One region of the Pseudoalteromonas sp. T1lg21 genome, then DNA from elsewhere that is predicted to be linked to it. Evidence: riboswitches for the same ligand, from Rfam matches in the RefSeq annotation. Region 1 holds a riboswitch; the other holds the start of a gene.
What was found. A riboswitch is a leader RNA that binds a small molecule or an ion and turns the genes downstream of it on or off. The one in region 1 is predicted to bind lysine.
Positions count from the first base shown of each region.

Region 2: it holds a riboswitch for lysine, as region 1 does, so the genes downstream of both, lysC (lysine-sensitive aspartokinase 3) here and dapA (4-hydroxy-tetrahydrodipicolinate synthase) in region 1, are expected to answer to the same signal.

Region 1 covers NZ_PQBX01000010.1:138,135-141,598, reverse strand. The annotation lists gene C2M25_RS06135 (PLP-dependent decarboxylase) at 1-12, opposite strand, end outside; gene C2M25_RS06130 (2,3,4,5-tetrahydropyridine-2,6-dicarboxylate N-succinyltransferase) at 12-752, opposite strand; gene dapA (4-hydroxy-tetrahydrodipicolinate synthase) at 767-1,651, opposite strand; lysine riboswitch at 1,789-1,985, opposite strand; gene C2M25_RS06120 (DNA-3-methyladenine glycosylase I) at 2,169-2,864, shown strand; gene C2M25_RS06115 (protein adenylyltransferase SelO) at 2,873-3,464, shown strand, end outside.
Region 2 covers NZ_PQBX01000004.1:157,813-161,276, forward strand. The annotation lists gene C2M25_RS03275 (hypothetical protein) at 1-28, opposite strand, end outside; gene nhaD (sodium:proton antiporter NhaD) at 177-1,427, shown strand; lysine riboswitch at 1,516-1,688, shown strand; gene lysC (lysine-sensitive aspartokinase 3) at 1,770-3,149, shown strand; gene C2M25_RS03290 (4'-phosphopantetheinyl transferase family protein) at 3,126-3,464, opposite strand, start outside.

The sequences.
Region 1 (3,464 bases):
CAAAAAGCTCATTAACGTAAAACCTCTTCTAACAGTAATGATGCATCGCTTTGTTCGTCACGGTATTTCACGATCAATGCACACGACATGCTTAGACCTTGTTCACGACCCCATGCATTTGAAGCTGGACGAGAGCCTGGGATCACAATCGCGTTTTCTGGAATTGCTTCACCTTTGTCTAGCTGGCGCTCGTTAACGCAATCGTAGACAGGAATGGTTGCCGATAAGCGAACACCCGGCGCAAGTACAGCACCTTTTTTCACGACCACACCTTCAACAATAACGCAGCCTGCACCGATGAATGCGCCATCTTCAATAACCACAGGGCTGGCACCAATTGGCTCAAGTACGCCACCTAATTGTACTGCCGCACTTAGGTGAACATTTTTACCCACTTGTGCACATGAACCCACTAATGCGTGGCTGTCGACCATTGTGCCTTCGTCGATGAATGCGCCAATATTTACATACGCTGGTGGCATGATAATGGTGCCTTTGGCAACGTGTGCGCCACGACGAACACTGCTACCACCTGGTACCATACGCACGCCTGCATCTGCTGCAAAGCCTTGTGGTGCTAAGTTGTGCTTATCAACAAAACCACCCGGGAACTCGGTATTTGTACCATTCTTAAAGGCTTCTAAAATGCCTTGTTTAACTTCAACATTGGCGTGCCAGTTGCCGTTCTCGTCTTGTGTTGCTGCGCGAACTGCGCCTGATTCTAAGTTGTTTAATAATTCTAACCAGCTCATGATAAAACCTGTTTTTAGTTCCAAGATAAAATTGTGTTGTTTGCGTGGGTGATGCTGTCTGTTTGCTCAAGCTCTAAATGTGTAAGCGGCGGACGTAAATGCGGGGTATTTATTTTACCTTGCAGGTGCATCAGTACTTTTACGGGGATTGGATTTGCTACAGCGAATAAACTTTGGATTGCTTGCGACCAATCGGTGAATAGATTTGGGTATTGACCACTTAAACTGCGTTTAACAAACTCATGGGTTTGAATCGGCCAAGCATTCGCGGCAACCGAAACTAAACCTTTGGCACCAGCTTGAGCAAAATACGGCATAAGTGCATCATCGCCACTGAAAATGGCTAATGTTGGTGATGCCGTTCTAAAGCCTTCAAATTTGCTAATGTCGCCACTGGCCTCTTTTAAAGCCCAAAGGTTTTTGTGTTCAGCAAGGTTTTTGATCACCTGCGGTGAGATCTCAACTGCGCTACGTCCTGGTACGTTATACAACATACAAGGGTGATGGCTTGCGTTGAGTAGGCTTTCAAACCAATGTGTTTGGCCAACAACCCCAGGTTTTGCATACAGAGGTGAGCCCAATAGATAGCCATGAATAGGTAGTTGGTTGCAGTATTCAACCCAAGCAACTTGTTGCTTGAGGTTCATGCCGCCCACAGCAACCATGAGTGGTACAGTCGGTGCTAATTGGCAAACATGCTCAACAATAGCTTGTTGCTCTTTGAGTGAAAGCGCCAGTCCTTCACCGGTACTGCCAAGCAATAAAATGCCGTTATTTGCATCTTGCTGCTCAGCGACCAGTTGTTCAAGGGCCGTGTAATCGACCTCGCCAGATTCAGAAAATGGCGTGACAAGCGCTGTCCATAATGGATAGTCGTTTAAATCAAAATTGTTGATCATCTCTCACGAACTTATAAGGTATTCGAAGAGTTTATGCGGGAGCAATTGAATGGAGCCGCATGTCGTCATTCGAACAAGGTATAATTCGAAGAGCGAATGGGCTTAAAATAATAAAGACGCAACGGCCTTATTATACTAAGACCAGAAGCTCTCCACCAAACTAATCAATAGCGTTTTGCTATTGTTGGTGACAGTCGCTGGGATTCAGCCCAGTCGCCCGAAATAAGCACCTCACAAACGGTGTTACTTCTCGGCGTTAATTCCCCTCACGTATGATCATCAGAGTCTGTGCTCTTCCCATACGCTACCTGAATAACGCACCTCTTCCAGCCCTTTATGCTCGCTTTAAAGGTTAAAGCCAACATAGTTAAATAGGGTATTGGCGGCGATTAAAGCATTTTAGCCATCTAGGTGTCAAGGCGAAGGATTTGTTTTTTAGTGACCGATTTTGCAACATGGTTACGTATAACCGTGTTTTTACGTACACTTAGCGTTAACCAAATAAATTGGAAAAATGATGGAAAAATTCAACGATATTTATCAACGAGCCGTATCTCGAAAGGGCAGTGAAGAAATGCTGCATGCGCTGTTATCAAACCCGCTCGATGATACTGATATTGCCAAAATGAATGACGATTTATGGTTAGAAGAGTTTACGCGTAAAGTATTTCAAAGCGGCTTTTATTGGTCTGTAATCAATAATAAGTGGGCTGGTTTCCGTGATGTGTTTTGGGATTTCAGCGTAGAAAAATTATTGATGATGCCACCGGATATGCTTGAGCAAAAGGCCAGTGACGAACGTATCATCCGAAATTTCAAAAAAGTACAAACGATCCCTGAAAATGCGTACATGATCCACGAAGTTGCTGAGAAACATGGCAGCTTCAGTCAATTTATCGCAGATTGGCCAACTGACAATATTATTGGTCTGTGGGCTTATCTTAAAAAACATGGCGCTCGATTAGGAGGCAACACTGGCCCTTACGCTTTGCGAGCGCTTGGTAAAGATACCTTTTTGCTTTCTCGCGATGTAGAAGCCTACTTGCGTGCCCATGAGTTGATTGATGGCGGCTTACAAACTAAAAAGTCATTACAAGCGGCGCAAGACTTCTTCAATGAATTACAACAGCAAAGTGGCTACAGCCTGCAGGCACTTAGTCAGCTCGTGGCTTATGGTGTAGGTGATAACCGCGTAGGTGTCGCAACACGTTAAGGACAGTTATGAAACTGCAAACTCGATACACAGATATTAGTGAACTACTTGCGATTAAAGATATGCCTAGCGCCGTTGCTGAGCCGCAATTGCTGCTCTTCAATGACAAGCTCGCTGATAATTTTGCGATTAATCACGACAGCGAATTTTTAGCTAAATTGTTATCTGGTTCAACGATAGATAACGACGTTGCACCAGTTGCACTTGGTTACTCAGGTCATCAATTTGGTCATTTTTCACCGCGTCTTGGTGATGGCCGAGCACATTTGCTTGGCGCTATTGCAGATAAAGATGGCACATTGTGGGACTTGCAGCTAAAAGGCGCTGGAGCAACAGTATTCTCGCGCGGTGGTGATGGTCGCTGCGCCATAGGCCCAGCAGTACGAGAGTACATCATGAGTGAGGCGCTTTATGCGCTTGGCATCGCAACTACACGCTGTTTAGCTGTGGTTACAACTGGTGAAACGGTATATCGTCAGCCACCTCGCCCGGGTGCAGTTGTTACTCGCCTAGCTAAAAGCCATATCCGTGTTGGCTCATTTCAATACTTAGCCACACAAGGGGATATCGAAGGGCTAGAAAAGCTCGTTGATTACGCAA
Region 2 (3,464 bases), on a different contig from region 1:
TATTTAATAACTTTTTAGCTGGGATCATAAGGCTCCAGTAAATTCAGACTTTGGTGTTAGCGATTAGTAGTAAATTATGTAATTGAGAATAGTTTTATGCTTTCTATGCTGCTAGAATCCGCGCCGAAACACTCGACTTACAATTTTTACATTTTTATAAAGGTTGTTCAAACACCATGGTAACCCCACTTATCCTAACCCTGATAGCGGTGGCATTTTTGCTTATCGTTATAGAGGATATTATCCATGTAAACAAGGCCAAAACGACGCTTTTTTTTGGCACTTTATGCTGGATTATCTTATTTATCTCTCCAATTCATGGGCAAAGCCCAGTAACCATACAACACCAATTGGATCACAACATTTTAGAGATCGCGACTTTGTGGCTGTTTTTAATGGCTGCAATGACCTTTGTAGCGTATTTAAACTCTAAAGGCTTTATCCAGAATATTGTTCATAAAATTATGCCAAATCAAATCAGTGAACGAAAGCTGATGTTTCTGATTGGTGGTTTCGCATTTTTATTCTCATCAATATCAGACAACATAACCGCGACTTTAATCTCGCTTGCGGTGGTGATGTCGCTGAAATTAGATCCTAAAAAATTAATAAAATATGCAACCTTAATTGTATTTAGTGTTAACTCGGGTGGGGTATCGCTGATCACCGGTGATGTTACGACCTTGATGATTTTCTTAGATGAAAAAGTGACGATAGGACACCTGTTGTTGTTGATTGTCCCTGCGCTTTCAAGTGTGGCACTGTTAGCAGCGATGCTATCGGTGGGTATGTCGGGTAATGTAGTATTTGAAAAACAAACCGCGCGTCGAATTGAAAAAACAGATATAACCATTGCGGTTATCTTCTTCTCGACGATTATTGCCACGTTAACTTTAAGCGTACTTTACAGTGTACCACCGCTATTAACCTTTTTATTTGGTTTATCACTGATGTTTTTGGTTGCACAATTCTTAATGCGCAAAAAAGACGTTAACAAAAAAATCATCGATTATATACGTGAGATTGAATACGACACCTTGTTGTTCTTCGTCGGTGTATTATTACTCGTTGGCGCATTAAAAGAAGTTGGCATGCTTGCTAAATTTACTCACTTATATGAGTTGATGGCACCGGAATATGCCAACTACCTAATGGGGCTATTATCATCGGCGGTAGATAACGTACCTCTAACTGCAGCACTTTTAAAAGCTGACATCGTAATGAGTCCACAGCAATGGCTGTCGTTTACTTACGCAACTGGGGTAGGTGGTTCAATGCTTATTATCGGCTCTGCGGCAGGTATTATCGCCATGAGTAAAGTAAAAGCGCTGACCTTTATGAGCTATCTGAGAATGTCGGTTTATTTATTAATTGCCTACACCGTTGGGTATTACGGTTCGCACTTAGCGGGCAGTTTAATTTCATAAAACAACTTGACAGCTAGACGTCTAAACGTTAACTTTCGAAGCCTGCTTTTAACAGCAGGCTTTGTTATTTTAACCAGGTGTTAACTTAACATTCAGAAGAGGTGCGATACTTAGGTAATTAATGTGAGGTGACGAACGCCGATGACCATTAATGAGGGAAGTACTCGCCGAGAAAATTAATCGGACGTCACGGTTATTTTTCGGTTTATGGGGCTGAATCCTCAAAACTGTCACCAAACTAGGTGGAGAGCTTCTGGCATGGACTACTCTTTATTTTCAAAGCACCCCCTTGCCGAGTTCTTCTTGATTTACTGTGGATAGTTTTCCACAAAAGGAGACGACATGAATACCCAATTAGCCGCCAACACAAAATCAGATTACGTTGTTGCAAAATTTGGTGGCACCAGTGTAGCTAACTTTGATGCTATGAGCCGCTGTGCAGAAATCGTTTGTGCTGATAATCAAGTACGTATTGTTGCAGTGAGTGCCAGTGCTGGCGTGACCAATCATTTAGTTGCATTGTGTAAACGTGATTTGAGCGCGGCTGAGCGTGATGAACATATTACTGGTGTGGTAGCCATTCAAGAAGCAATCTTGGCAGAGCTGTCGCTTGATGCTGATTTAGCACATGGCTTTAATGAAACGCTTAAGGCTTTCCAAAATTTAGCGTCAGAAGGCGCAAAGTCAGTAGCTGAGCAAGATGAGCTACTGAGCTTTGGTGAGCGTTTATCATCGTATTTGTTTACTCAAGTGTTACGTGGCCAAGGTCTTGATGCGGTGCGTTTTGATGTTCGCAAAGTGCTAAAAACAGATAGCCAATTTGCTAAAGCTACCCCAAATGTTGCAGCAACCGCTGCAGCGGCTAAAGAGCATTTAGTACCGCTACTTGAGGATCAGGTTGTGGTAACCCAAGGCTTTATTGGTAGCAATGAACACAATCAAACGACCACTTTAGGCCGTGGTGGTTCAGATTACAGTGCAGCATTACTCGCTGAAGCAATTAACGCAAAAAGCGTGCATATTTGGACCGATGTAGTCGGTATTTTCAGTACTGATCCGCGTTTATGCGCTAAAGCAAGCCCAATTGCACGCTTAAGCTTTGATGAAGCGGCAGAAATGGCAACGTTTGGTGCAAAAGTACTGCACCCGGCAACAATTTTACCTGCAAGCCGAAGCCATATTAGTGTGTTTGTTGGTTCAAGCCGTGAACCGCAATTAGGTGGAACATGGATTGAAAAAGAAAAATCTCAGCAACCAGGTATTCGTGCCGTAACGCAGCGTAAAAACCAAATTCTGTTAACGGTTAAAAGCCCAGAAATGCTCCTGGCGAGTGGTTTCTTAGCCCGTGTATTCACTATTTTAAGTGAGTTTAATATTTCGGTTGATTTGGTTACTACCTCAGAGATCAGTGTTGCAATCACTTTAGATAACGCACCAAATGCATCACGCCCTGAGCTTGATCAAGCTTGTTTAGATAAGCTTTCTGAGTTTTGTCATGTGTCGGTTGAGAATAACTTAACGCTGGTGGCTTTAATTGGTTCTGAGATTCAATTACGTCAGCAAGAAATGAACTTAATGCAGGTATTGAGTGATTTTAATATTCGTTTAATTTGCCACGGTGCAAGTAAACATAACCTGTGCTTCTTAGTTGAGCAAAGTGAGTCAGATGAAGTCGTGCAGGCTATTCACAGCCGACTATTAGAAAGCCAAGTCGCGGCGTAAGTCATTAAAGTTAATAAAAGAGCACTGCCAGTCAGTGCTTTTTTGTGCCACAACACTTATATCAAAACCTTCAATAGAGTTACTACTCGCGCTGAAATTATGTTTGCTCAATTCTTCAAATACATTAGGGGCAAGTAGTTTCGCAATCGGCTGAGCACTTGCTTTGGCAAGCGCCTCTTTTAACGTCCAAATTCTAAAAAAGCACTGTGCTTGTTCATCGGGAGCATCAAAACGGCTAATTAAGTCAACTTCATCTTGATGATAAAAATGCTTTGCGAGTTTGAGAAAAGGGCGAGGTTTACTGCTTTGTTCAAT